3 regions of the Neptuniibacter marinus genome follow, and region 3 is predicted to be linked to each of the others. Evidence: predicted binding sites of a transcription regulator. Region 3 holds the regulator's gene; each other region holds the start of a gene.
What was found. Region 3 encodes FNR, which switches genes on or off when oxygen is low (the NO sensors DNR and NnrR bind a similar motif). Its sites were predicted from a motif close to TTGATNTANATCAA; they were not measured.

Region 1 (9,950 bases), 630 kb from region 3:
GCTTTAGTGACAGGCGAAAGTATTGCTCAAGTCTCTAGTCAAACGTTACCTAATTTGGCGATTATTGATGCTGCGACAGAGAAGCTCGTGGTAAGGCCGCTGATAACAATGGATAAGCAAGATATTATCGATATAACGCGTGAAATCGGTGTTTATGATTTTGCTAAAAATATGCCTGAATACTGCGGAGTTATCTCTGATCGTCCGACGACGTGCGCTAAGAAAGACCGCGTCGAGAAGGAAGAGTCAGATTTTGACTACGAAGTGCTAGAAAGGGCCTTGGAGCGCCGCCAGGTTATCAGTATCGACGAGATTGTTGAAGACGTAAATATTCATGCGGAAGTTGAGGCCTTAACCAACGTCGGTGCCAATCAAGTTGTCGTTGATATTCGTGCGCCCCATGAGCAGGAAAAGAAACCCTTGAATATTCCGGGATGTGAAATTCAGTTGGTACCCTTTTTTGCTCTATCCACCGCGGCAGATGGCTTTTCTGAAGACAAAGATTATCTACTATACTGTGAGAAAGGTGTGATGAGCCAGATGCATGCCCACCAAATGCAAGAGCGGGGTTTCAGTAACGTAAAAGTGTACCGCCCAGGTGTAGCCGAAAAATAGGGCTGTTTTTTAGTTTAAGCGGCAGTGTGCCTATGTTTTTGGGTATTATGCCGTTAATTAGATGAATTTTGATCTCAATTTATTGCCAGAAATAGACTTTTCGGGTTTAATTGTGGTCCATTTGCAACCAGTGCATTCGCTAGTGAACGTTTATAATTTATAAACGGATCAAAAGTCGCTTACTAAGCGAATGGGTTTCGATAAGTACAGGAGCATCCATAAGATGGAAAATCTGCTATCAGAAGGCCTAGAATTAATGGCCTTTGGTATGGGATTCGTATTTGTATTTCTAACTTTGTTGGTATTCACAACTTCGGGAATGTCAAAAGTAGTTAGCAAGTATTTCCCAGAAACACCTGCTAAGCCGAAAGCAAAAAAAGCTGCACCAACAGCTGCTACGGCTAGTAATGATGAGTTGATAGCTGTAATGACAGCTGCTGTTCATAAATACCGTTCATAAACAAAGAACGGATAAATAAAGAATAATCTGCATTAATCGACAGAAGGCCATTACCCATGACCGACGCTAAGAAACCACTTGGTATTACCGACGTAGTTTTACGTGACGCACATCAGTCACTTTTTGCTACGCGTATGCGAGTTGAAGATATGCTGCCGATCGCGGAAAAGCTGGATAAAGTAGGCTTTTGGTCCCTAGAAAGCTGGGGCGGCGCAACATTTGACTCATGTATTCGTTTTATCGGAGAAGATCCGTGGGAACGTATCCGTCTGCTTAAGCAGGCAATGCCAAATACTAAACAGCAGATGCTTCTGCGTGGACAGAACCTGCTCGGTTATCGTCATTACGCCGATGATGTTGTAAACAAATTCGTTGAGCGTGCTGCAACCAATGGTGTTGATGTGTTCCGTATCTTTGATGCGATGAACGATCCACGCAACCTTGAAACAGCGATTAAAGCTGTTAAGGCAACTGGTAAGCATGCTCAAGGCACAATCTCTTTCACAAAAAGCCCTGTTCATACCACAGATATGTGGGTTGAATATGCAAAAACGTTAGAAGATAAAGGTGCCGACTCTATTGCGATCAAAGATATGTCAGGTATCTTGACGCCTTATGATGCATTTGATCTGGTTTCCCGTCTTAAGGCGCAAACGGATCTAGAAGTTCAGCTACATGCGCACGCTACATCAGGATTGTCAGATATGACAATCCTGAAGGCAGTAGAAGCGGGTATTGACCGTGTTGATACAGCCATCTCTTCTATGTCGATGACTTATGGTCATACGGCTACAGAGTCTGTAGTTGCTGCCTTAGCCGGTACAGATCGCGATACAGGCCTTGATCTGCTACAACTTGAAGAGATAGCAGCTTACTTCCGTGATGTGCGTAAAAAATACGCTAAATTTGAAGGTTCTCTACGTGGAACCGATTCTCGTATCCTTGTTGCTCAAGTACCTGGTGGCATGTTGACTAACATGGAAGGCCAGCTGAAAGAGCAAGGCGCTGCTGATAAGTTTGACGATGTGTTGGCAGAGATTCCACGAGTACGTGAAGATCTAGGCTGGATCCCGTTGGTAACACCTACGTCTCAAATCGTAGGTACGCAAGCGGTGATTAACGTCCTTATGGGCGAGCGTTACAAAACTATCTCTAAAGAAGTTCAAGGTATCCTTAAAGGTGAGTATGGTGCAGCTCCTTCATCATACAATGTAGAACTTCAGACGCGTGTTTTAGATGGCGGCGAAGAGATAACTTGCCGTCCTGCTGATCTACTTGAGCCAGAAATGGATAAGCTTGTTGCTGAGTTGAAAAATCTAGCAACTGAAAAAGGCATCAACCTAACGACTGGTGAGAACGAGATTGACGATGTTCTAACCTATGCGTTATTCCCACAGATTGGCCTTAAATTCCTTGAGAATCGTAATAATCCTGATGCATTTGAACCTGCACCAACATTAGAGGACGCACTAGCGATGTCTGCACCTAAGAAATCTGGATCAGAAGTTTACACAATCACTGTTAACGGTCAGAACTACGTTGTACAAGTGGCTGAAGGCGGAGATATCTCAGCTGTAGCACCCGCATCTGCTGCGCCAGCTGCTGCTCCTGCCGGCGAAGGTGAAGATATTCCTGCACCGCTAGCGGGTAACATTTGGAAGGTTGAAGTGTCTGCAGGACAGGCGGTTCAAGAGGGTGATGTACTTGTTATCCTAGAAGCGATGAAAATGGAAACGGAAGTACGTGCAGCACGCGCAGGTACTGTTGTGTCTGTTGATGTGAGCGAAGGTGACGCTGTTCAGGTTGGCGATTCTTTGCTGACACTGGCGTAAGGTATTCTAGATGGAAAAGTTAACCCAACTGTTTACAGCCTCAGGTATTTATAATATCACGGGCGGCCAGTTCATCATGATTTTGGTTGGCTTGTTGCTATTGTTTCTAGCCATTCGAAAGAACTTTGAACCTTTATTGCTAGTGCCTATTGGCTTTGGCGGCATTATGGCAAATATCCCTGAAGCGGGACTTGCTTATTCTGCAGTTGAAAACGCAGTGCATTTTGCTGTACCTGAAGTGTTGAACTCGCTTGCAGGTGCGCTCAATATAGCTAGTACAGACCCTCATGAGATTCTTCATGCTTACCATGGTGCATCAGCTGCTGAGCATACGGCTGCAGTTTATGCGGCTCAAGATAGCGGTTATAACAACGGAATGTTGTATAACTTCTATACGGTTGCTATTGCTTCGGGTGCCGCACCATTGCTGATCTTTATGGGCGTAGGGGCGATGACTGATTTTGGTCCCTTGTTGGCTAACCCTAAAACACTGTTCTTAGGTGCTGCTGCGCAATTTGGTATCTTTGCGACTGTATTAGGGGCTGTTGGCCTAACAACGCTGGGTGTTATGGACTTTAACATTCAGGAAGCCGCTGCTATAGGTATCATTGGCGGTGCTGATGGACCAACAGCAATCTATGTGACGAGCTTGCTTGCTCCTCATTTACTTGGTGCAATTGCGGTAGCTGCTTACTCTTACATGGCGCTCGTTCCCCTGATTCAGCCGCCTATCATGAAAGCTTTAACTACAGAAGCTGAACGTAAGATCGCAATGCATCAGCTACGTCATGTGAGCAAGACTGAGAAGATTCTTTTCCCAATCTTACTACTTGTACTTGTTGCCTTGTTACTGCCTGATGCTGCTCCATTATTGGGTATGTTCTGCTTTGGTAATTTAATGCGAGAGTGTGGTGTTGTTGATCGTTTAAGTGATACTGCACAAAATGCACTTATTAACATTGTTACTATCTTCTTGGGCTTATCTGTTGGTTCTAAATTGTCTGCAGATAAGTTCCTCGATTTCCAGACGCTTGGTATTCTGTCTTTGGGTATTGTGGCGTTTGGTATTGGTACTGCCTGTGGTGTTATCATGGCTAAGATCATGAACAAAATGGCAGGTGGTAACGCTATTAATCCTCTGATTGGATCAGCTGGTGTATCAGCTGTACCTATGGCAGCACGTGTATCAAATAAGATCGGTCTTGAGTCGAACCCTCAAAACTTCCTTCTGATGCATGCTATGGGGCCAAACGTAGCGGGTGTAATTGGATCTGCAGTGGCTGCGGGTGTAATGATTAAGTTTGTAAGTTAAGCTTATTTCAAGACGATAAAAGTAAGTCATTAAAAAGGCTGCCACTTGGCAGCCTTTTTTTGTTGATCTTGGTGTTAATGTCCCGAAAGAACTTCGATATGAGCTTGTACGCTAAAGGCGAGCGATATTGGGTTATAACCGCCCTCTAAAATAGACACTATGCGATTCTTACTATATGTCTTTGCCGCATCCATCAAAAACTGAGTGACCCAGCGATAGTCCTCTTCATTTAGTTTTATATCTGCCATTGGGTCTTCATGATGGGCATCAAAGCCTGCAGAGATGATGATCATATCGGGCTTATGTGCTTGTATCGCAGGTAACCATCTTGATTCAACCAATTTGCGGAACACCATGCCATCACTATGGGCTTCCATAGGGCAGTTTATGATATTGTCTCGCTGGATATCGCTATAGCGTTTGGGATAGAAAGGGTGCTGAAAGGTCGAGCACACTAGCACTTCAGGCCTGTCTTTAAATATATCAACGGTCCCGTTTCCTTGGTGGACGTCAAAATCAAAGATCGCCACGCGTTCTATACCTGGCTGCTGTAAGGCATGCATGGCAGCAATTGCCGCATTGTTATAAAAGCAGAACCCCATAGGGTTATTATGCTCTGCATGATGCCCAGGCGGACGTACAGCGCAGAATGCGTTTTGAGCTTTGCCTGCAATTACCCTGTTTGTGGCTAATATAGCTGATCCGGCTGCTAAGCTTGCTGCATGTAATGAGTCTGGGCATAGGGCGGTATCTTCATCGGTATAGATAACACCTTGTTCAGGAAGTTTCATTTCTAAACGCTTTTGATGGAGATGGGCATGAACTAATTGGATCTGTTCAGGGAGGACGTGAACGGATTGAATCTGTTCAAGTTCTTGCATCAGCCCTGTTTTTTCCAGTACTTTCTTAATGGCGACAAGGCGAATAGGGCTTTCTGGATGCTCTGGCCCCATATTATGTAAGCCACAATCATCATGTGTGATAAATGCTGTAGTCATAAGTATCTATTTTTATATGTTTTTATGTAGTGTACCTGAAACCTATAGATGAAGAACTCATCATATTGTATCAATACTCCCAGATTACGCTCAGTGGGAGCGGTTTTTCTTGATCTGGGTCATGCGCGTTTAGTTGTTCTCCCTATAAGATAGTCAACACAGCATAGAACTGTCTTGGCACCAAGTGTTTCACCCTACGCTTGGTGCTTTTTTTGTTTTCAGTAAATGCTTTTGTCTTGAGGCCTCCGCTTTTATACTGCATACATATATGTAACTTTATCGCGGATGGTTGAGTGGCCAAAGTAGATTATTCTGACAAAAAAGTGTTGCTGATTGAAAGTAGTGGCAACATGCGTGCAACAATCTTCTATATGCTAAGAAGCTTAGGAGTAGTGAATCTTAAAGCCATCACTATTAATGAGCGAGTCCTATCCGAAATATCCGAAAATAACTACGATGTTATTCTGCTCGGTCATAACATAAATGACAGTGTTGCCGGTATTCAAATTCTTGAAGAGTGCCGCTATCTTGGTTATATAAAACCAAGTGCGTGCTGGGTTTTTATGACCAGCGATTCGTCGCAAGAAGTTATTTTGCATGCAATTGATAGCCGCCCTGATGAGCTTATTATGAAGCCTTTCTCAATCGATGAGCTTAAGCATCGATTAGATAGCATCTTGTTTCGTAAAACCATTTTTAAACCCATTGACGATGCGCTTGAGATTGGAGATTACCCTACGGCTATAAATTACTGCAAAAATAACTTTGCTAGTTATGATGCCGAATATGATGAAGCACAGTTAATTTTATCGCGTTTATTAACTCAGTTTGGTAAATCGCAGGAAGCTGCCAAAATTGCAGAAAAGCTCTATTGGAAAGGCCATGATAAAGAAGCGGGCTTGTGTTGGGCACAGGCGCTTCTAGCGCAAGGTAATATTGAAGAAGCGCAGCGATTGTTAAATGAGCTGATTAGTGAATACCCTTTATTTATTGTTGCTTACGACCTTTTAGCTTCTAGTCATGAGAAAAATGGTGATCTTGAATTAGCCTGTGAAACAGTAAATGAAGCCACTCAAAGGTCGCCATTGGGTATCCCTCGCCAAATGGAATTGGGTCGTTTAGCTACCCAAACAAAAAAACTCGACCTCGCTGGAGGTGCTTATAAAAAGTCGATCGCATTAGGTCGGCATAGTTGTTATAAGTCCCCAGAACCGTATTTACGTCTAGCAAATGTAAAGCGGATAGAGCTTTCGGCAGCAGAAGGTAATGCAGAAATAGGGCTTCATAATGAGTTTGAAAGCATAATTGAACAGGCTTATAAAACCTTTCCTGAAGATCATCTGTTAAAAGTAAAAGCGTCATTGCTAAAAAGTGAGATGTATAACCAACTTGGTGATACTGAAGCGGCAAGTAAATGCACACGTGATGCTCAGAGAGCTAATTCGGAGCTATCCACACCGTTAAACTTAGAACGTGAACTACTCAATGTAATGGGTGATGCTGTACCGCTGATCGAGCCTGAGAAGACGAAGCGTGTAACACCTGCGGTCAGTAAAAAACATGACCCTGAGATGAGTGTTAAAGTGAATCGCTTAGGTGTTAAGCATTACCTCTCAGGTAAAATGCCTCAAGCCCTCAAGTACTTTGGTCTAGCGACCGAATATGACACGACTAACGTCAATGCCTTGCTTAACTTGGCTCAACTTTTTCTTGAGTCGGCGAGAGACACCGTAGATAAGCGTGCAGAGCGCTTAAAAATGGTAGAACGTTATTTAAAATTATCGAGCCGATTGGTTTCTGATGGCGTTGAGAAAGATAAATATCACCGATTACAACAGTATTTAGAGCAAGGAATAGGTAAGTTGCCTAATGGTTCTTTGGGAAATCTTATACGCTAACCGGCTGCCGAAGATGTTTTCGGACTTAAAGCTGAAGAAATGGTGTCCCAGAGAGGATTCGAACCCCTGGCCTGTCCCTTAGGAGGGGACCGCTCTATCCTACTGAGCTACTGGGACTGAAGTAGGTGTGAAATTCTGCGAGATTCTAGCGCTAATTCTATGAAGAGTCACTAGCTAGGCGTGGTATTAGGATGGTTTAGGCTTTGCCTATCCTGTTTTGAGCTTTATAAAGCCCAGAGCTGCCTGCTTTAGTGTAGAGCTGATCCTGTTTTTTCTGTCCGCGCACAATGGCTAGTAACTGGGTTACATTTTGTTGACTGCGGTGAATCGCTTGCTCGTTACGCTTATTTTTATGTTGTAATTCTTTCAAATACTGCTTGATAAGCACGTAGTGTTCAGCTGCTTGCGATAAAAATGGGCTGTCTTCTTCCATATTTCTGGGAAGCCCATAATCACCCGCTTCGATGTTATAACCGAAAGATTTCAGTAGTTCTACGCGTTCGAGGGTGAAATTATGGAAGCTATTGAGCAGGGCCATTTTTTCCTGAGTGGTATCACTCAAGCGATCAATGTCTTTGCTGCTCAGAGCTTCAAGCTCTTTGTCGTAAATAGAGCTGAGTGATTCTAAAAGCAAAATACCCTGCTCTAGCAGGGTATTAAGTTCTGTTATTTGTTGCTCAGTCATGTCATTGCTTTAAAGTAGGTTATCAAAGTTAAGCATCTTTTCAGCTACGCGTTCAGCGTTAATCTGATAGCTACCACTTTCTATTTCCTGTTTGATTCGCTCGACACGTTCATTGTCCACATCAGGTGTGTCAGACAGTTGTTTGTCAACATTCTGCAGTAACTGTGCTGCATTGCTGAGATTGACTGTATCACCTTTATTGGACGGGGGCTGCTGGGCAACTGCACCGTTGCCATTTTTGGCAGCGTTACCTTGCTCATTAGTCCGTGCACGAGTGCTTGCCGTCTGTGATGATGACAGGCTCGTGAGATCATTAATCATTTATCCGTCCTCTATATTGTATCTGAACAAGCTTATCGGCGGCTCTTAATAGAACTTTAAGAAAAAATTAAATTATTTTCTTGTGGTATTGATGCAGTATAGCAGTTGAATTATGGCCAATCTACTTGGGTTTAAGGCTAAGGGACTTGTACTAAGCCCGCTTGGATTATTTTAGCTTTAACCATCACTCCTGAACGGTCATTTCTGACTTTTATCTGTTCCCCTAGTGTGCCGCTTTCGAGGGCAGTACCTGATGTTCGGATACTTACGCCATTAAGCTTGGCTTCAATAATAAGTGCGTCCCCTTTAGATACAGCTAAAGGTACTTTGAGCATTGATGTGGTTATTATTGTATCGGCGGCAATGCTTCTTTTGCTTGTCCAGCCTAGAATATCTTGGAGTTTGGTAAAATAAGCCGATCTTAAAGAAGTTATCTCAACCTCTTTAAGTTTTATATCTTGGATGCTGATATAGGTTCCGCGGGCTAAACTAGATTGTGCGACTACAGCTATATCAAATTCTTTTACTTCTGCTGTTATGAATAGCTGCCAAAGAGGTGATGGGCAGCGCGCTTTTAGGGTGATACGACTGCCATTTCCCTTTGGTGTTTGAAATTCATACGGTTTTAAACAGCTTTTTAGGTTGATTTTTCTGCTAATCGGGTTAAGTTTGATCTCTACACGTGTGCCAGTCCCTGTGTTGCTGTAGTGTTTATATAGGTAATGTTCAGCCGACTGCTCAAGTTTTTCTGCTTCACCAGCAGCAAAAAGCTGTAAAGGTGACAAAAGAAAAGTGGTTAGTAGGAAAAGTCGTGTTAAATTATAAGTATTCACGTTGTGTCATCAATATTCAGGGTGGCGTATTTGTGTGCAATATAAAAATAGAATTGATTTAATCTCTACGGGATTGTTAGATCATGTCAGGTATCCTAGATAGTGTAAACCTACGTACTCAGATGGTGGGCCAGAATAGGCTCGAACTATTATTGTTCGCTTTGGAAAGTGATCAGCAGTACGGCATTAATGTGTTTAAAGTACGAGAAGTTTTACAGTGCCCAAAACTTACAGAGGTCCCTAGACAGACTTCTGCGATTAAAGGGATGGCACATATTCGTGGTGAGACAATTCCTGTATTGGATCTGTCAGAAGCGATTGGGCGTGAGTCTGTACCTAAAGATCAACGTAGTGACTGTTTTCTGATTGTCGCTGAGTATAATCGTCGTACATTGGCATTTTTAGTGCGCCAAGTAGATCGTATTCTGAATACGCAGTGGGACCAGATTATGGCTCCACCAACAGAAATAGGTGTAGAAAACTATCTGACAGCTATTTTTGAGCACGAAGATCGACTGATAGAGATCTTAGATGTCGAGCAGATTCTTGCTGACCTTTACCCTATGGCTACAGAGGTAAGTAAAGAGGTGGCTGATGATCAGCTTCGTGAAAAGGCCAAAGAATATCAGATACTTATAACTGATGACTCTTCGGTTGCGCGTAACCAAATGAAGCGTAGTTTAGAAAGTCTAGGGATTAAAGTTACAGCGTGTAATAATGGTCGACAGGCATGGGACTTCTTGTGTGATTTGGCCGATCGTGGGGTTGATGTAACAACTCATTTCCTGATGGTTATTTCAGATATAGAAATGCCTGAAATGGACGGTTATACCTTAACTTCTATGATCCGTGATGATGAGCGTATGAAAAATATGCATGTTGTTTTACATACATCCCTATCCGGTGGTTTTAACGTATCAATGGTTAAAAAGGTTGGTGCTGATGGCTTTCTTGCTAAATTTAACCCTGATGATTTGGCGGCAGCGGTTGTGAAAC
Region 2 (9,950 bases), 1.2 Mb from region 3:
AACTATCTCAGCTTGAGGCTCACGGAACTGTTCGTAACCGAATACGTCTTTTAAGATCTGAAGGGCGCTAGAAATCATGCACGGATTATCCAGAAAGCTAGACAGCTTGTCACTCCAATTAGGTCATCTAGGACAAACAAAAAAGCTGCTAATTATTACTTAGCAGGCTAAAATCAATTCCATTATCTTTTATGGAATAGTTTAATGTCTCTCAACACTGCAAATACCTTGACCGACGCTGAGTTGGATCAATTGGATGATTTTCTTTATTCAGATCACGTATCGGAAGACTGTCTTGACCTTATTGGTGTTCACGGCCTTTTCTGTGCTTTAAATATTAGCCCAACACCGCTGCCAGAAGATATATGGCTTGAATTAGTATTTGATGAAACACCTAAGTGGGAATCAGACGCTCAACAAAAAGAGATTATGTCCCTGCTAAAACGTCTCTACGCCAGCATCGGTGCCAACTTTTACAGTGATGGAGAGATTGAGCTTCCTTGTGAACTATCTTTAGATCCAGAAGAAGATGAAGATATTGCGCCTCTTGCTTGGTGGTCTCAGGCGTTCATGGAGGGTGTATTTACTCAGGAAGACAACTGGTTTTCCAATAAAACCGACGATGATGTAGCCCAAATGCTGCTACCGATTATGGTTGCGTCTGAACTGTTTGACGAAGATGACATCAACAAAATACGTGATGACGAAAACCTTTGTGCGGAGATGTGCTCTCAAATTCCAGAGCTGTTAGTGGATCTTTACTTACACTTCCACGCACCTGAGAAGTAACAATAAAGGCGCGGGCCACTCATTACTTTAGATACCGCCTGCGCCAACTTTATACTTTTAATTGATTATTACGATCCCTCGAGCGCCGAATCAATTCATCCCCATCAGCTTTGGGACCTAACTTTGCGATCCGATCATATAAGACTACATTAACCGTCGCCGCCAAGTTCATACATCCAACAGTAGGTATGTAGATTACATCTTCACACCAAGCCACAATATCTTTATCTATAGATCGATCTTCAGGGCCAAAAATATAGAACGCATTTTCAGGGTGCTGATAATCAATTAATGATATTGCCCCTTCCACCAATTCAATAGCGACCGGCCGTGCTCCTTTAGGTATAGCCTGCTTAAAAGATTCAACATGCTCTAAAGGGATACGCTCAACAGCATTACGTGTATCAGTTTGTAAACGGCGCCCCTGCTCTTGAGCTTTATTAAAACGGTTACCGGAATAACTCACGGATGCCGCGTTATAGCACCCCGCAGCACGCATTATAGCGCCTACATTTTCTGGGCTTTTAGGGTCAGTTAATCCGATGTGAGCTTGGTGATTACAGGGCATATACAAAGAAGCCTTATTAAAAAACACGCATCTTATAGCAATCTATATGAGAGGAAAATACACAGCAACAATTAAGAAAAACTAATTTAAACAGCCAATCATCACGCACAAGCTTTCAACAAACTGTGTCTATTAGGGATCGATACAAGGTAATAGCAAAGCCAACCACCCTTGTATCGATTCTTTAGACGATTAATAAGTTACGCGAGCACTGCCACTTCCAGTCAATACACGTACTCGATCGCCCGATCTAAACATTGGGCCATCAGCAACTTCCTGAACAACAGAAATAATATTGCCATTATCAAGGCGGACAGTGACCTCTTGACCTTGCGTCTGTGTTAATGATTCTTCCGCTGATTTTCCGGCTAAACCACCAGCAACTGCACCTAAAACAGTTGCTATGGTCTTCCCTTTACCGCCACCTACATTAGAACCTACTACGCCACCCACGACAGCTCCAGCACCTGCGCCTACAACTGAATTTGTTCCTTCAATAACCACAGGCTGTGCAGACTGCACAACGCCATACTGAACTTGCTGTACTTGACGTGCTTCACTACGAGAATACGTATCTCCACTTAAACTATTCACACAGCCAGTAAGTGCCAGTGAACAAGCTAAAGCCGCTGCAATTGTAAATTTATTCATAATTCCACTTCCTTCTCTATCTTATTTTAAGCACCAAATGGCTGATCCATGCCCATAAGGTCTCTTTTAATCGGCGGTGCCATGGCCTTTTTGACCAGTTTTCATATGTTATTTCCTGGCAATGAAGCAAATCATCATTGAATAACTGAGTCATCTGTTCTAAACACTGCTCATCATGCAGTTCAATATTCGCTTCTAAGTTCCAACGTAAATTCCAATGATCCAAATTACATGAACCTATACTTGCCCAGCTATCAACTACCGACATTTTTGCATGAAGGAATCTCGGTTGATATTCAAAAATCCGTACACCTGCTTTTAATAAACGACTGTAATATCGTTTAGAAGCATGGAATACCCAAGGTTGATCGGTATGGGGCCCAGCAATAATTAATCTCACATCTATTCCCCTTTTTGCAGCTCGCCGTAAAGCGTGCCGCATAGAAAAAGAGGGTAAAAAATAAGCGGTCATTAACCATACATTATTATTTGCATTGTTCACTCTTTTCAAAAAACTTGCTTTTATATCCTGCTGATAGAGTCCCTGAACAGTACATACTCTGACCTTCGAATAACCTTTTTGTTCCACGCTACCGCCGGGAGACAAAACCTGAGCTGTACAACGTTGCCATAATTCATTAAACATACTGACAAGGTCTGTTACAACCGGCCCTTCAATTTGAGCCATGAGGTCATGCCAAGGACAACCCGCTTCATCTGCTAACCAGTATACATCGCTCAATCCTGTACCGCCGATGAACGCGACTCGCTGATCAGCAACAAGTAGTTTACGATGATCACGGGCAAAATTTCGAGTAAATTTGCTCACATGCAGTGGGTTATAGACAACGATTTCAACACCTACTGCCTTCAACACATCACGGTCTGCATTGGAGAAGCGATAAGATCCAAAATCATCAATGATCAATTTAACCATAACACCGCGTTGTGCAGCTCTAATCAGTGCTTGAACAAAACGGCTCGTAATCACACCAGAAGAGACAAAATAAAACTCCAGTAACAAGCTATATCGCGCTTTTTCGATCTCAGCCAACATTACAGGGAAGAAATTTTCACCATCGACTAGTAGTTCAACTTTATTATCTTCTCGCCACTCAAACTGCTTACGCATTATACAACCTTAAGACCGCTTTATTGATAATCACCATAAAGCCGTGCATACAAGCCATTATTGTTTATTAACTCTTCATGCTGCCCTTGTTCACATATTTTTCCATCTTCAAATACGTAAACATGATCAGCTTGTTTCACAGCACTTAACCTGTGAGCAATAATGATAGTTGTTCTACCTTTCAGGAATGTTTCTAAAGCTTGATGTAATGAAGTTTCTGTTTCTGAATCTAAAGCTGAGGTCGCTTCATCTAACACAACAACTTTAGGATCACTAAGCACCATACGTGCCACGGCAAGGCGCTGGCGTTGCCCTCCCGATAAACGTATGCCTTGGCGCCCCACTCGTTCATCCAAGCCGCTCTCAAGGTTTTCCACAAAACCTTTTAGTTGAGACACCTCTAATGCCTGCCATAGCTGAGCTTCACTAAAGTCTTGCCCCATCATTAAATTGCTGCGAATCGTGCCATTAAATAACGCGGGTTGCTGTAAAACAGTGGCTACATTATCTCTAACACAGGCTAAGCCAATCTCTTTTACAGAGATACCATCAAAATATACCTCACCCTCATTTGCCGGATATAACCCCAACAGCACTTGTACCAATGTTGATTTACCGCCTCCACTTGCACCAACTAAAGCAATTTTTTGTCCCGCTTCTATATTAAGTGAGACACCTTTAAGTATGGGTTGATCATCCATGTAACTGAAATGGATGTTTTGTAGACTGACAGAAACAGTTCGCTTACCTTCAAACGGGTTATGCTGTAACAAATATTCAGGTTCTTGAGCTAAACCCAAAAGGCTATTAATTCGCTGCAAAGCGGCTTGAGCACTGTAGAAGCTGTACTGGATACCTAATATCTCTTGCACTGGCGACATCATAAACCATAGATAACCGAAAACAGCCATCATTTCACCAATAGACAGATCTGAGAACACCACCATTAACATCGATAATGCTCTAAATAGATCCACCCCCACCATAAAAATAGCGAAGCCAAAACGATTAGCAGCATCGCTCTTCCATTCAAAAGCACTAGAGCGATCTCTGACAACGCGAGCATCATCAATTAAACGTGATAAATAATGTTGCTCACGATTACAGGCTCGAATTTGCTGAATATTATCTAACGTATCAGTCAATGCCGCCTGAAATAATTCATAGGCTTTATTTTCACGCCTTTTTAGGTGTTTAACTTTCTTAGCTATAGATGTAGTGAAATAGATAACCACGGGATTCAAAAAGAGAATAAAGAGGGCCAGCTGCCAATGCATCCATAATAAAATGGCAGCGGTTCCTATGATTGATAATGTGGCAATTAACAAACGGCTTAAGGAGCTACCTAAAAAGCGGTCAATCGTATCTAAATCGGTTACAAAATAAGAGGTAACAGTCCCACTCCCTAGAGTTTCGTACTCAGCCATAGATATGCGTTTTAAGCGTTGTAAAAGTCCCTCACGAATGCGGTAGGTCACATCTTTAGAGATAATAGTGAATTGCCTCGCCTGCCAAACATTAAACATTAAGGCGATAAAACGAAGACATAAGGTAACTATTAAAATCACGCTGATATAGAGCACAGGTCCTAACCAATCATCCGGAAAGAGCGGATTGATAGTTTCAACGATAAAACCAGGTTTATTTAATAAGACCTCATCGACTAACAGAGGTAAGAAAAGAGGCAAAGGCACAGAGGCAATAGCCGCGAATAGAGCAATAATATTTGCCTTTATTAACTCTCGTCGATGCTCCATAGCGACATCGAGTATATACCGCCAATCATAAAAATTTTTCACATTAGCTCCCTATCGTCTAGATAGGCTCAGTATAACGGAGCTTATGCATTTCATATAAACAAAAAAGCCCACATTATTAAATGCAGGCTTTTATCATTTTAAACGATTACAAGGTTAGGCTTGTAACATGGCGAATAACTCATCTTTCAATTTCAGACGTTTTATTTTCGCCTCCTCTTCAACCTGAGTGCTAACAGCTTCAATTTCCGCTTCCATATGCTCTACATGCTTTGTTAGTTCATGGTATTCACCCAAAAGACTAGCAAACCGATCATCTTTCATTTTTAAGTCATGAATACGTTCACGGTATTCTGGAAAATCATTAATTAAAGCATGGTGTTCAATAGGCATTAGGTTCCCCTTATATTTATTCTGCTTCTTTATGTCTTCAGTCTCCTCCTCTACCTAACTGAAAACATTGACAAGCATCAACACTCTGATTCAAACAACTTTGCCTTAAGCTTAACCAACTTCACCTTGCTTTCTAAGCTTAATGATCTGCTTTTGACCCCCCTAAACATTTAGGGGAAGGCATAACAGTCTCTCCCTTTTTATGCCACTCAGACTGGGTAAACAAATGCATTGATAAAGCATGTATTGGTTGCTTCATCTCTTCTGCAAGCAAGCCATATATTAGTTGATGACGCTGAACTAAGCGCTTACCTGCAAAATCCTCAGAGACGATCGTCACTTTAAAATGGGAATCGGTTGCCGGCCCTGAATGCATATGACTTTCATTTTCAATCTCTAGATGGGCAATAGATAATCCCGCTTCCAACTTAGTTTTAATAATTGCTTCAATGCTCATTTTTTAACCTTCTTGTCACTCTCGGCTTTGGCTACTTGGTCTATTGCCATTTTTAAGAAATGTTTATGTATTTTTCGTGTAGTAAACGCAACCAAACCAATTACCACCGGCACAGATATACCCATAATCAGATCTTTATTTAACTCTATACCTGAATTATATAGTGCCTCTAATAAATATTTCAGCAAGCCTATAGTGTAGTAACTGATCGCTGCAACCGATAAACCTTCTACCGTATGCTGCATCATCAATTGCACTTTCGAACGCTGATCCATTGACGCTAACAGTTCTTGGTTTTGCGACTGTATCGAAAGTTCAACACGCGTTCTCATCATTTCAGCTACACGGTCGATACGCCGAGATAGATCTTCTAACCGATTACTGGTAGCACGACAGGTCTTAACCGCTGGGGTTAATCGGCGTGTCATAAACTCTGTAATTGTTAAATGTCCTGAGACCTCGTCTTCTCTTAGCTCTTCCAAACGCTTAATGACAAGATCATGATAAGCATAAGTAGCACTAAACCTAAATGTAGCTCTCGCTCTACAATCTTCTACCCAAGCAGCCATATCGGTTAATCGTGATAATAGCTCCTGTTCATCAATATCCTTGCTATGGGCTAGATGATAAGTTACATCGGCTAATTTCTGGTCCATAGCCCCTAGTGTAGGATTAATATCTCGCGCAGTAGGCAAAGAGAGTAGACACATCAATCGATAGACTTCAATCTCCATAATTCGCTGCGCTAATCGTCCTAATTGGCTATCACTCATCTGTTTGTTATAGATAAGAAAACGGCCAAAGCCATCTCCATGAGTCTGAAATGTTGTCCAAACACGGGCATCCCCATCTTGAGGGCTACTACCTACTAAGCGCATACCCTCAAAAAAGCGCTTTACTAATGGCAGATTCAACTCTTGTGTTTGACGTGCATCCTCAACTGACAAATGAAAAGCACACATCACAGTACCGGGAATATCTGCTAACCAGCCTTCAGGCAGAGGAGTTAAGCCGGTAATTTCAAAAGGATTCCCGCCCTGCTCTATATCTGTATTGATAAAGGTATAGGTCGTGAACTCCATATGTTTTTCACGACGTATCCGTAATTTATCAAAATCACAGTGATAACAAAGTTCATCAACCTGCGGTGGAGTCACTCCAAAGTGATGATACAGTTCCTTAAGGTGCTCAAATTGCTGCTGACTTTCCTCAGAATCACACATAACAGCCAAGTGGGTAATTCGAGAAGGACTCTGAATTACCTGAAAGGGACGAGAGTGTAACTCACTGTATAAGGACTCTCGCATAGGATGCATATGCAACCCATAAGGCTTTACTGGTTGTTCCATCTATGTACTCCAAAAAGATCAAACAAACGTTAACGCTTAAAGTTCGTCTAAATTAGCCATCATTAATGGCAGGGAACTTAAATCTATCGCCATAATTTGCGGATAAACATCAAACCACTGTTTAAACGATTCATAAGTCAGTTCATGGGGCCAATAATCCCCTAATTCATCCCACGCAGAAAGTTCATTTTGAAAAATCTGTAACCACTGGGCTTCTAACGCTTTACTAAAATCAGCTTCGGAGCTTACCTCTGCGATAAGATATACAGTACCTTCCCGCCTTTGCTCCTCTAGAGATAAACACTGATGTAAACCATCAGCATCCACATCAAGGCTATTAGTCCAATTTGCAAAGGGTTCTCGTGGTAGCACAACAAACGCTGAACGATTCAGCAACTTCATGGTTCTTATCCTTTGCTTTCGTTATACTCGCAGTAACAAACGGTTGTGGTTTTATACCCATCATAACAGCTCATAAATTTCCCTCTAGGGGCAAAGAGACGGAGTTTACACCCAGTCGATGTGGATTTTTAGCCTACTACTCTTGACCCGTATAGAAAACAACATTCGTTTTAGGCTTTAACAGTGATTATCCCAGTACTTCAACAACTTAACACGCGTGATGAATGGATGGCTTTCTGTCGTAGGGAAACGCCCTACTGTTTTATTGAAACGCCTGAATGTTTATTAGATTTCCAATCCAGCTTTTTAATCATCACTCTTTTATCTAATACGACCTTAGATCACGATGCTATCAAATATAGTTTAGGCTCAAGAACGAGTATGGAGCCTGTATGGCGGTTAATTAAAGGCTGTAATTGGAGCCTCAATACGATTATTTTGGGCCTTGAAGAGATGGATTTTAGTAGTAATGTTCGCGATAATTCTTTATTGAAAGTCCACACAGACCTAAGCGTCCGTAAATATTTCAGTCGAGAGCGCGGCATAATACCCCCCACACGTTTAGGACTGCTGGAGCCTTTAATGGCTTTACCGGATATTTGGGATCCGATGACACTTAATCAACTGATCAGTAACCAACAATTTTCCGATTTGAAGAACGAACAAAAGCCACTTTCAAATCTATCGCCCCTAGCAATCAATGAACTTAAGCTTATACTTTTAGATCCCGCTGAACGGTGTGTAGGGAAAATGCATGCTGGACGTTTACATATTTTCCGAGGAAAGCGACCATTTATTAGTTTAATCCCTCAACTACATTGGCCATCACCTCGCCTGAAACGAAAAACTAATTAACAGCCCACCTCCAATAATAGAAAAGGCGCTAAAAAGCGCCTTGTTTATCTACGTTAGTTAACTATTTCAGTGTCTAAGATTCAACCAAATCTATTGCAGCATCAGGCTCTAAGTCAGCAATCATTTTCAAAGGGTTATCTGAATTTAGAAGCTCTCGTCCCCGTTGAGTTGGGAACTCTACATCTAAATCTACCACTCGCCCATCACGACAAACGTTGATAATGGTATCCATACATGAACTTAGTAATGAATACTTTTCATCCGGCGCTGCGATAATAGTCTGTAGACCTAAATCACTCATAAAGCCAAGTGAGGTTACTGTATTTTCTGAATCCAATTTATTAAAGGCTTCATCAAAGACAGAAAGACTCATACCACCTAAAGGTTGACCATCACTACCTTCTCTAAGACGGTAAGTAGCCCCTTGTGCAGCTGCAATCGCCACATAAAAAGGAACCTGGTGCTCACCACCCGAGCCGGTTTTTATACGCTGAGTTAATGTTGTCTTACGATTACCATCAAGGTCTTTAACGACTAATTCAAAGTTATAGAAGTTACGGTAGTCTTGTAACAAACTACTCTCCCCTTCATCTTTTAACACTTCATGGATTTTCGCTAAAGCATCTTTATGGGGCTTATCACTGTCAAATTTAAGATCAAATAATGACCCTACATTCGCCGAATCCATCTGTGTGTACGCTTCAACCAGCTCTAAAATATCCTTCAACTCAGGGTTCGGCATCATCTCAAAGCTATACATCTCTTTATGGAAAGGACGGCCTTTAAGATGTTGATTTAATTCACGAATAAGATCTTTTATCTTGTTAATTTGATCATTCAGGTGCGCGACAAAATCTGAACGGAAAGCTGTTTCAGCTTCTAAACGAGCCCGCTCCGCTTTTTGGCTGTAGTTAGCCAGTTCAGAATCCTTAAGTGCCTGAACGGTTTCATCCACAAACGCGGCCAATTCTTCATGGCTCGAATCTGCTGTCACCTTGTCCAGCTGCTGATGGCTTAAACCGCCACCATGGTATTTAGCTTTATATTGTGCAACACCATCACGAACGGCATTTTTCTTCTTCTCATGCAAAGAGAGCTCAGACTGAGCCTTTTTCGCCGCTTCAAAGATAATACGCTCTAATTCACCAGAGCAACTTTCATCGAGATAATCACGTTTTTCTTGGGCTGACTGAGCATCATAGTCTGCACTCGCTTCACACTTGGTACGAGCTACGGCATGCTCTTCCAACTCGGTATCAAGGACTTCTAGCGCTGCGTTATCTTTGATAATGGAGGTACGCACTTTTTGCAGTTTATCCATCAAGGAACGTTGCATCTGTTCCGTTTCTTTCTGCTCCGCCACATAGTCAGCAATGCGCTGTTGGATCCCTGTATCATCATGATTGCGTAGGTCGGTAATTGCTTGGCGCTGCCCCTCAATCTCTGTTGTTAACTGCTCGCGCTGATTAACAAGGTCAAAGACACGTTCGTTAACATTATCTAATCCGTTATTTAGTGTAATTAACGCATCACGTAATTTTTCTAGCGCATCATGATTTTTACCCAATTCAGAGAATTCAGTAATCAATTGATCCAC
Region 3 (9,950 bases):
TGTTCTTAGCGATAAGTCGTCCATCAGTTTATTCTAATGTCTTATATTAGAGTTAATGACTATTAGTAGGCTTTTGTGCAAAAATCGTTATAACTATACCGAATAAACTTATAATAATAGAGGTTTCGACATGTTAAAGCACACTGTGGGTCGTTTTGCGTTAGTGGCGGCATTGATCTCATCTCCCCATGTAATAGCTGAAGGAGGCAAGGCGATGATAGCGCCGGGTCTCGTGTCTTTTACTGTTCAGCATGATGGTGAGCCTATTGAGGTTATGCGTAATCAAGATCCTAATAATACGATTAATGAGCTTTATAACACGACCTTTCGAGGTATGCCTCAGCCAATAAGACCTTTTGAGCCTTATGATGTTGAAACTATTGGCGAACGTGAATTTGTTGATTATATGCAACAGGCGGAAACTGATGAGAATATCTTAATTGTAGATACTCGCACCGTTGGTTGGCATTATCGTTTAACGATTCCAGGTAGTATTAACGTTCCTTACACGGTAATGGAAGAAGAGGAAACGGCGGCAGATGCTCTGGAAGAGTTTGGCGCAGTTAAAAAAGAAGATGGTAGCTTTGATTATAGTCAAGCTAAGACATTAGCGATGTTTTGCAATGGTTATTGGTGTGGGCAAACACCTGCCTTAATTCGAGCAATGCTAGAAGCTGACTATCCAGCAGAAAAATTAAAGTATTACCGTGGCGGAATGCAAGCTTGGACAAGCCTAGGTCTGACTACTGTAGGCGATGGGGGATAGAGTATTCCTAGGAAAGCCTACAGGGTAGGTTTTCCTAACTAATTACTTGACCTCTATAAACTAGACCTGACTTTTTTCGTTCAATTTTGGGTTTAGCTTTCTTCCGTTCGACTACTTGTCCTCTATAGATAACAGTGCTAGCTTTATCAGTAATCTCATCAGGCGCTTCAATAGGTGCCGGTTCGGCCTCAATGACTTCCTCAGAATAACCTATCTTTTTCAATAGATGTAATGCAGCTTCAGGTTGTAAGCTCTCGGCAATCGGGAAAAGTAGGTCTGGAGTAAAGGAGCAGCGAAGGTTTTGGCTGTTGACTAAAGTTTTGAATGCCTCTTCGTTACTTAATCCGCAATAATTTAATCCAATTAACGCGCCTTGATTGATAACAATTTGCCCAGAGCGGTTTGATTCGGAAGCAATAAAAACCGTACCAGTAAGCTTTTCCCAGCATACTTTCAATAATGTATTTTCTAAAGAGAGTGGAGCATTTGTCATTGGAAATGGCCCATAAGCTATAGACCTGATAGTCAAAGCATTAATTATGCCACAAATGTTAACTTTATGATTTTTAATGACTAAATTTTTATTATTCTTATTTTTTGTACCATTATGGTGATATCTGCTTCGTAGTGATTTTTTTAGTGCATATTTTTGTTTGATAACAATTAGAGTAAGAGGGGCAGATGGGTGCGCCCTCTTTAGTTTATTCAGGAAGGAATATTTCGTTGCGGATTATCGCAAGTATTGTACGAATAAAAAGTGTGCTGATGACTACTGAAGATAAGGTAAGTAATACAATAATCATATATTGAAAAAATGGAGATGGATTGTGCTGATGCATCACCATTGTTGCTATTGTTAAAGCTGCAAGAGGGAATGAGTAAGCCCACCAAGACATATAAAAGTTTATTTTACTAAATTTGGGTAGTTGAGTGATGAGTAACAATAATAAGAACATAGCGGAATAAAATAAGATACGCGCGAAATTGTCTATATCACCGTTTAATTTCACATATGAAATGAAGCCTACCGCTGGTGGAGCGATCAATATAAATAGAGTGGGAAGAAGTTTTTGTGGTAATGGGTCATGAAAAAACATGCGGTTAAAAATTAATGCTTTTAAAATAATCCAGTAGATAATCCCTATAGAAAAGCAGAACCAGCTCAATTCAATAAATCCATGCTCTACACCGGCAATAGGAACCAAAATATTACCAACCACCGGAATAAACCATGCTGGAGTTGAATGTTCTATCTTGAATTTTGGATGGTGTATCCATTGGTTTAAAGTATGTAGCGTGAAGCTCAGATGTATTACAGTACCGGCTCCCCATAAATAGAAGGAGAGTTCTTTAGATACATGTAGCGTCGCAATACTCATTAAAATAAGGCTAATCGAAAATGCTGGGAAGAAGCTTGTTTTAATAGGGTGCTGAAACTCCTCTAGTACCGCGTCTGGGTAGTTCTTAGCTTTAAAGGTATAAGTGATAACAATAAGCAATAATGCTAATGCACTTACGACCAGAAGTGTTTGGGCGACGGCCTCTGTAACACCCAAAACGGTGACAGCTTTATCCCAAGCTAGCGTCAATCCTGTTAGCCCCATAACGATAGAGAAGAATGCGGCGGGAAAAAATTTCAGTTTGGGTAAGGTTTGTTCTGAAGTATCTTGCATGTCTCTAATTACTCGAACATTAGAATATACTAATATTGTAAGTGTTTTTAAGTAATAAAGCCAAGTTTTATATTCAACCCTTCCCAGCCGAATTAACCGCTGGGAAGACGGAGTTAAGGTCTTTTCGCTTCACCACCAAAGGCTTTTATAATCGCAGGAAAGAGTTTTGCAAACTCTAAGCCCATTTGAACCATATCAGCATCAAATTGAGCGACTTCATCCTCAGCGGCCTCATCTGACATTTTGTCTTGTAATTGGTCACTGAGTTTAAGGCGTTTGATTGAGAGATCATCTTGTAGCAGAATTTTCAGATGTTCATCCCATTCAAGAGCAAGTTTAACGACTCGTTTACCTGCTTCAAGGTGGGCAATAAACTCTTCATCTTCCAGTTGCTGACCTTTAATGCGAATAACACCGCCTTCAAGTACATTATCGCGCAACTCGCATTCATCCAACACTTCAAAACCTTCAGGTATGCTCGTATCACTTTCTAGCCAAGTGGACATAACAGCTGAGGGTGATTGTTGCACATCAGGAAGAACTATAGGCAGACTACCTAGTGTTCCACGTAGGTGACTTAGTAGCTCTTCAGCACGTTTGTGGCTAGAAGAATCAACAGCGATCCAGCCTAAGCTAGGAAGTATAATTGCACTTGTTTGTTGAAACTTGCTGAAAGCGCGGGGTAGGAGATCAAGCACCACTTCATCTTTCAGTTGGTCTTTCTCTTTTTTGTAAACTTTACGTGCTTGGTCGCGTTCAATAACAGCAACTTTTTCACCGACGGCCTCTTTGATAACCGCGCTGGGTAGAATTTTTTCCTCTTTTCGTGCGGCAATCATAAACATGCCGTGGACTTGATGAGCAAAAACATCGTCTAGTAGGTGGCAAGGAGAAACCCAGCCATAGCGGCTCAATTCTTGGCTTTTACAAGGCGTAAATGTTTGTTCCAGTAGCTTTTCTTGTAACTGTTCCTGTGTGTATTCAAAGGGTTCAGTTAAACGATAAAAGATGACATTCTTAAACCACATAGCAGCTCCTGATAGGAAAAAGGCAGTGCATAGTAGCAAGAAATGTTGTGGATGGAAGAGGAAATTATAGGTTTATGACGAAATTAATTATCTTAATAGGGTACTCAGGGATTTATTTTTTTAAAAGCTATGTTAAGGGCTTTATCGACATAGTATCCGTAGAGGTCTAGGGTGTTGATACCGACCATCTCTTCTGCAATTTCCTCACCTTTATTGTTTAGAAAAAGTAGTGTCGGGGTTGCCCATGCATTGTAGCGTTGAGCAAATGTATTAGCACCTACCTGCTGCCCGTTAAAATCTTTAATACTTCCGCCTGTGTTAATTTCAAGCTCGCTAAAGAACGTAGTGCTCTCATAACGTCCACTTAAAAGCATTGGATGGATGATCTCTTCGGTAATAAGAAGACAGTAGTGACAATTAGGTTGCGATACTAAGAGCATCACAACTTTTTCTTGGCCTGATGAATTTCTACCCGTCTCTATATAGGCTTGTTGTAAGTCTTTTGTTTTAGGTATCTCTACAGCCCAGAGAGCTTGGCTGGTTATTAAACAAAAGGTTGCTAGTAATCTAAACATGTAAATTTCGGCGTGTATTCCAGGTCGCGGCTGAGTGTTTATAGTTGTTCGATGAATTCTAAACTATGTTCGGTAACTTCATCCATATAAAGGTCTCGAAAGAAGTGGTCAGCCCCCTCAATTTGAACATTTTGTACCACATCGTTGTTTAATGCTTCCATTTTTTCAAATAGACCGTTGACGATTGTATCTTCACTGCCACTAAAGACCAGTGTTGGTAGTGTCGTTTTAGATAAAAGCGCTGGGGTATCAAAGCGAGGGTTGGCTTGGTAGTAGTTTACAAAACTTGCAGCTGCTACTTGTGTATCTTCACAGTAGATAAAATCTGTATGGATAAGCATGTCATTTGGCGTTAATTGCATTGCTTTTTCTAGCTGAGCTTGCAGTGGGTGTTGGTAGCGTTTGGTGTAACTCGCTGTTTCATCTTGTTCTGACCAAGTTTGCGGAGCAATTAAAATTTGTCCTTTTATAGCGGGGTCTGAGTGTGTATCCGCATACCAAGCTGTTTGATTTCCTCCTCGTGAGTGGGCGGCTAATATTATTGCTTGGCTGCCTTGTGCTTTAAGCCAGTCTACCCAAGCAGCTATTTCATGAATTGCATCGGTATGCTTATGGGTGTGGGGCGTTTTACAGTCGTACATACCATGCCGATTATCAAGACCTAAACTTAAATTGATAGCTAGGCTACTCATGCCTTCATCAGCCAGTAGCTCTTGCCATGTGGCAATGATCTCCATGCCATTGTGGGCGAGTGTGCCGTGGGTGATGAGAAGTATATTGTTAAAACCGTTCTCTTCTGTCAGGTACAGGTTGGCATTTAAGTCGAGATGCTTATATTTTAGTGTGATCTCTTCTGCATATAGGTTGCTGGAGTTAAGAAGGCTGCTAGCAAGGAATAGGGCGATAATAATACGGAGCATAGAAATACCTAAACAGCTTGTTCATCAATTAAGTTATAATGATATTCTTAAAAGAAATATGCAAGCCGTTTCAGTGTTCTATTAGAGGTCACTTGTAGTGTTTAAAGGCCTTCGTAGGCTAGAAGCGTATGTACTGGGACGCCGGCATCTTGGATTTTACTGGAACCTTGAAGGTCGGGTAGGTCAATAAGTGCAGCGGCTTCTGATACTGATGCTCCCAATTTTTTGATAATGCTGCAGGCCGCAAGTATTGTTCCGCCTGTAGCGATTAAATCGTCAAAAACTAAAACTTTGTCTCCAGAAGTAACTGCATCAACCTGCATTTCAACTGTCGCTGTGCCATATTCCAGCTTATATTCTTGTTCGATTGTTTGGCCTGGAAGCTTCCCTTTTTTACGGACGAGAACTAAGGGAATATTTAGATGGTAGGAGATAATAGAGCCGATCAAAAAGCCTCTGGCATCAATGCAGGCGATATGAGTAATATCACTATCAACATAACGCTGAATAAAAGCGTCAGAGATCATGCGTAATGCTTTTGGATCTTTAAACAGGGGGGTTATGTCACGGAACTGTACGCCAGGTTCAGGCCAGTCAGGGATGGTTCGAATAACTGACTTCACATAACATTCGTCGTATGACATTAAAAACTCCTTGGAAACAGCTTGTTGATTTGGCTCAATGCATTTTAGGGGAGGTAAAGCTCTAATGAACCCGTTGGGTTACACATTGAGATGGCTACTTTTTGTGCGACTGACGAGCACCGGTAGTCAATATGCCGGTGCTCTTTTGTTTTATATATTATATGACTCAGCAGTGACCATTTTTACCACATTGCGCACTTACTGGTTCAGCGGTATCGCTTTCTATAACCTCTCCAGATAATCTGTAGAGTTGTTCTATATCTTCTATATGAACTTCTTTGCCTTCAACGCGCAGTAAATTGGCTTTCTGGAAACGTGTGAAAATACGGCTGACAGTTTCGACGGCTAAGCCTAAGTAATTACCAATCTCATTACGCGACATGGACAGGCGGAAGCTAGTTTCAGAATAGCCGCGAGCTTTAAAGCGTTGCGAAATTTTTACCAAAAATGTTGCTACACGCTCTTCTGCATTTTTCTTTGATAAAAGAAGCATCATTTGTTGTTCTTCGCGAATCTCTTTGCTCATAGTGCGTAAGAGTTGGCGGCGTAGTTCCGGTAGTTGCCCCGACAGATCATCGAGGCGTTCAAATGGAATTTCGCAAACGGTTGTTGTCTCTAGTACTTTTGCCGAGACAGGGTATTCGTTGCTATCAAATCCGCTCATGCCAACCAATTCGCCTGGAAAATAGAACCCAGTGATCTGTTCCTCACCTTCATTTGTGATGGTGTAGGTTTTGACGGTTCCTGCTCGAATCGCATACACGTCAGTGAACTCAGAACCTTGGTTAAATAGGTGATCACCTTTTTTTAATGGTCGACTTTTATCGATAATTCTATCTAACCGTTCCATCTCTGTCATATTAAGCGAAACGGGGAGACATAATGAGCTAAGACTACAAGTGTTACAGCTAACCTGCTGCAAACTACGCAGCTTCCCTTCGTTTGTCTTGTTATCACTCATAATACATTCCTGTTGTCGTTATAATCGAGTGGCTACATTTTGATTATGTAATATTTCTGTAAATACGGGAAGTTAAATAATCCGTGAGAATCGCTGTGAGCTAATGTCTTTTGGTATATAAGCATCAAAAGCCATACATATTCTACGAATTAGTAACCGACCGGCGGGTGATACGGTAATGCGTTTTGTGTCCATTTGAATGAGACCATCGGAGGTAAAAGCGCTTAGCTCTTGTTGGGCATCAGCAAAGTACTGATCGAATTGGATACCGAAGCGCTGCTCTATTGGTGCTTTTTCTAATTCGAAATGGCAAATAAGATGAGTGATGACATGGCGGCGTATAATGTCATCTGGGGTTAAGCTTACGCCGCGTTTAATTGCATGCTTTTCGCTTTCTACTGCATCTGTATAAGCTTGCATCTCATGCTGGTTTTGATAGTACACAGAACCAATTTGACTAATGGCAGATACACCCATGGCAACGAGGTCACATTCAGAATGTGTTGTGTAGCCTTGGAAATTTCTGTGTAGTTTTCCCGTGTTTTGCGCAATAGCTAATTCATCATCAGGTTTAGCAAAGTGATCCATGCCTATATAGACATAGCCAGCTGCTAATAGTTTGCTAATGGTAGATTCGAGAATCGCAAGTTTTGTTTCAGGACTTGGTAAAGTGGATTCATCAATATGACGCTGTGGCCTAAAACGATCGGGCAAATGAGCATAATTAAATACAGAGAGCCGATCTGGGTTCATCTCAATAACAGTATCTAATGTCTCGTTAAAGCCATCAAATGTTTGATAGGGTAGGCCATAAATAAGATCAAGGTTAAGTGAGCGGAAGCCTTGGCGGCGAGCTTCTTCTAAAATGGCAGAGGTTTGTTCAACCGATTGCACACGGTTAACAGCTTCTTGCACCTTAGGGTCTATATCTTGTAAGCCTAAGCTAATGCGATTAAAACCGATCTCTCTTAATACTTGGATTGTTTCTTCAGTGGCTTCTCTTGGATCTATCTCAATAGAGTAATCGCCGGAGTCATCATCTAGTAGATTAAAATTAGCCCGCATCTGCTGCATTAACTCTCTCATCTGCTCATGGCTAATGAAAGTAGGCGTACCGCCGCCCCAGTGAAGCTGAGTGACCTGACGGTCATTATTATACCATTTGGAAAGCTGAGCCATCTCTTTATACAGGGTATCCAAATAGGGCTGTGCTTTCTTACGATTTCGTGTAATGACCTTATTGCAGGCACAGTAGTAGCAAACGTGCGCACAAAATGGAATGTGTACATAGAGAGAGAGTGGCGCATTTAAGTCGGCAGAGTTTTGTCCCGTTGTCACCAAATCCGAGGAAGATAGTTCAGGATCGAACTGAACGGCTGTCGGGTAAGATGTATAGCGTGGACCCGAAAGGTCATATCGCTTGATTAGATCTAAGTCCCATTTTATCAGGTTGCTATCCACGAATTTTTCCCTCGTTATCTCAAATGCTGCCATCACTGACAGTAAATAATCTATTAGTAACTAAGCTTGGTTTAACTCTATGGCTAATTCAGTATGCCTTGCCAAGGGATCGTGTAGAGTCCCATCAGTATAATCAGGCTACCAGAGAGGTGTTTTGTTAGTTTTCGTTGTAAAACTGTTTTTACTTGCTGTGCTAAAACACCAGTTAAAAGCATAGTGGGCAGGGTGCCTAATCCAAAAGCGATCATTAATTGTGCGCTTAAGGTCCAGTCCGCAGCGGCGGATGCCCATATGAGTGTGCTATAAACGAGACCGCAAGGTAGCCAGCCCCAAAGTACGCCGAGCATGAGTGCTTGGCGTAATGTTTTAACGGGTAAAAAGTGGCGTGCAAAAGGGCTGATTTTTTTCCAGAGATAGGAGCCAAAATGCTCAACCTTGGTCAGACCTTGCCACCATTGTGCTATATAAAGTCCCATGCTGACTAACATTAAACCTGCAAATATTCGTAATGCGAGTTGTATGCTTGGATTTTCAATTAACCAACTTACACTGCCGAGTAATGCCCCCGCTATAGCGTAGCTGGTAATTCGCCCGCTGTTGTAACCCAGTAATAAGCCAAAGCCTTTCATACCATTTGGGCTGCTAAGGGAAACTGTTGTCGCAATACCACCGCACATACCAAGGCAATGTGTACCGCCGAGTAAACCTAGCAAAAATGCGGTTGGTAGTGAGAGTGCTTCAGTCATCCTTATCCTTAGGGGAAGGTTTTTTTACTTTGGCGTCATCGGGAATCAGTGCTTCGTCATCGTCATATAAAATGCTATGAGCGGGGCTGTCCAAATCATCATACTGACCATTATTAACGCTCCAAAAGAAAGCCCAAACGGCACAGCTCGCTAAGATGATAGCGATTGGAATAAGGAGAAAAATAATGTCCATGGGAATCAATAACCCTTAATTTTTAAAGGAGTAATTCTACCTGATTTTGTTGTTAGGGGTTAGTCTTCAACGTTTCAGATTGATGTTTGATTGGGCCTGATTTTCTTTTCTTTAAGCGGTTCAAACGCATTGCATTACTGACAACAACCAGCGAGCTTGCAGACATTCCTAGTGCCGCCATATAAGGAGCAATAAAGCCAAAGGCTGCAAGAGGAAGCGCCATAAGGTTATAGAAAAGAGACCAAAATAAATTTTGTTTGATGATCCGTTTAGTTTTTCGAGCGAGTAAAATACCGTCTACTAAGCGAAGTAGGTCGTGACTGATTAACACTCCGTCAGCATTAGTTTTTGCTAAGTCAGTTGCACCGCCCATGGCAATTGATGTTTGTGCGCCAGCTAATACAGGAATGTCATTTATACCATCGCCGACCATGACGACCTGCGCACCATTTTCCTGAAGGTGTTTTACATGACTTAGTTTTTGTTCAGGAGAAACGCCTGATATCGTGTTATTAATACCTAAGAAAGTAGCTACTTCCTCAACCGCAGATGAGTTATCACCGGTTAACATTTCACAGGTTAATCCCAGTTGCTGTAGATGCCTGATAGTCTGTTGGGCTTCTCTGCGAATTTGGTCGTTTAGCCTAAACCAAGCTAAGGCTGAATTTTCATTGCAAAGGAGTAGCCATTGACCACTGGTTTCTGGCAAAGGGGGTTGAGGCTGTGAACAAATCTGGGCTGAAAAGTATGGTTTTCCTATACGATAGCGTTGATTACCTATAGTACCTTCGAGCCCTTGGCCTACTTCATTATGGATGTTAGAAGCGTTCAGTTCGGCAGATTTCTCATGAAACGCTTTGGCTATAGGGTGTTCGCTATGTTTTTCAATCGCCGCTGCAATTTTAGTGCATTCACTTTCACTGAGATCTGTTAAGGGTACGATTTGCTGTAGGCTTAGATTGCCTTGAGTCAATGTGCCTGTT

Region 1: ACOQOE_RS15690 (histone deacetylase family protein) is a predicted target of FNR. The motif match lies at 5,327-5,340, and genes of this name have one in related genera.
Region 2: ACOQOE_RS06825 (YdcH family protein) is a predicted target of FNR. The motif match lies at 5,358-5,371, and genes of this name have one in related genera.

What each region holds. Positions count from the first base shown of each region.
Region 1 is NZ_OZ245004.1:3,318,057-3,328,006, reverse strand. It holds gene thiI (tRNA uracil 4-sulfurtransferase ThiI) at 1-615, shown strand, start outside; gene ACOQOE_RS15705 (OadG family protein) at 839-1,075, shown strand; gene oadA (sodium-extruding oxaloacetate decarboxylase subunit alpha) at 1,132-2,907, shown strand; gene ACOQOE_RS15695 (sodium ion-translocating decarboxylase subunit beta) at 2,918-4,219, shown strand; gene ACOQOE_RS15690 (histone deacetylase family protein) at 4,294-5,217, opposite strand; gene ACOQOE_RS15685 (tetratricopeptide repeat protein) at 5,511-7,115, shown strand; tRNA gene ACOQOE_RS15680 (tRNA-Arg) at 7,156-7,232, opposite strand; gene ACOQOE_RS15675 (flagella synthesis protein FlgN) at 7,312-7,800, opposite strand; gene flgM (flagellar biosynthesis anti-sigma factor FlgM) at 7,810-8,121, opposite strand; gene flgA (flagellar basal body P-ring formation chaperone FlgA) at 8,259-8,954, opposite strand; gene ACOQOE_RS15660 (chemotaxis protein CheV) at 9,038-9,950, shown strand, end outside.
Region 2 is NZ_OZ245004.1:1,469,467-1,479,416, reverse strand. It holds gene recQ (DNA helicase RecQ) at 1-78, opposite strand, end outside; gene ACOQOE_RS06850 (YecA family protein) at 205-789, shown strand; gene ACOQOE_RS06845 (RNA methyltransferase) at 839-1,357, opposite strand; gene ACOQOE_RS06840 (glycine zipper 2TM domain-containing protein) at 1,550-2,008, opposite strand; gene ACOQOE_RS06835 (phospholipase D-like domain-containing protein) at 2,025-3,140, opposite strand; gene ACOQOE_RS06830 (ABC transporter ATP-binding protein) at 3,161-4,939, opposite strand; gene ACOQOE_RS06825 (YdcH family protein) at 5,054-5,290, opposite strand; gene ACOQOE_RS06820 (BolA family protein) at 5,430-5,747, opposite strand; gene ACOQOE_RS06815 (DUF3422 family protein) at 5,744-7,096, opposite strand; gene ACOQOE_RS06810 (hypothetical protein) at 7,133-7,498, opposite strand; gene ACOQOE_RS06805 (hypothetical protein) at 7,682-8,353, shown strand; gene ACOQOE_RS06800 (SbcC/MukB-like Walker B domain-containing protein) at 8,427-9,950, opposite strand, start outside.
Region 3 is NZ_OZ245004.1:2,689,077-2,699,026, reverse strand. It holds gene ACOQOE_RS12765 (rhodanese-like domain-containing protein) at 131-766, shown strand; gene ACOQOE_RS12760 (hypothetical protein) at 801-1,259, opposite strand; gene ACOQOE_RS12755 (SLAC1 anion channel family protein) at 1,468-2,439, opposite strand; gene rdgC (recombination-associated protein RdgC) at 2,553-3,467, opposite strand; gene ACOQOE_RS12745 (thioredoxin family protein) at 3,572-4,042, opposite strand; gene ACOQOE_RS12740 (alpha/beta hydrolase) at 4,081-4,962, opposite strand; gene ACOQOE_RS12735 (adenine phosphoribosyltransferase) at 5,064-5,606, opposite strand; gene fnr (fumarate/nitrate reduction transcriptional regulator Fnr) at 5,773-6,567, opposite strand; gene hemN (oxygen-independent coproporphyrinogen III oxidase) at 6,640-8,028, opposite strand; gene ACOQOE_RS12720 (sulfite exporter TauE/SafE family protein) at 8,112-8,774, opposite strand; gene ccoS (cbb3-type cytochrome oxidase assembly protein CcoS) at 8,767-8,967, opposite strand; gene ACOQOE_RS12710 (heavy metal translocating P-type ATPase) at 9,020-9,950, opposite strand, start outside.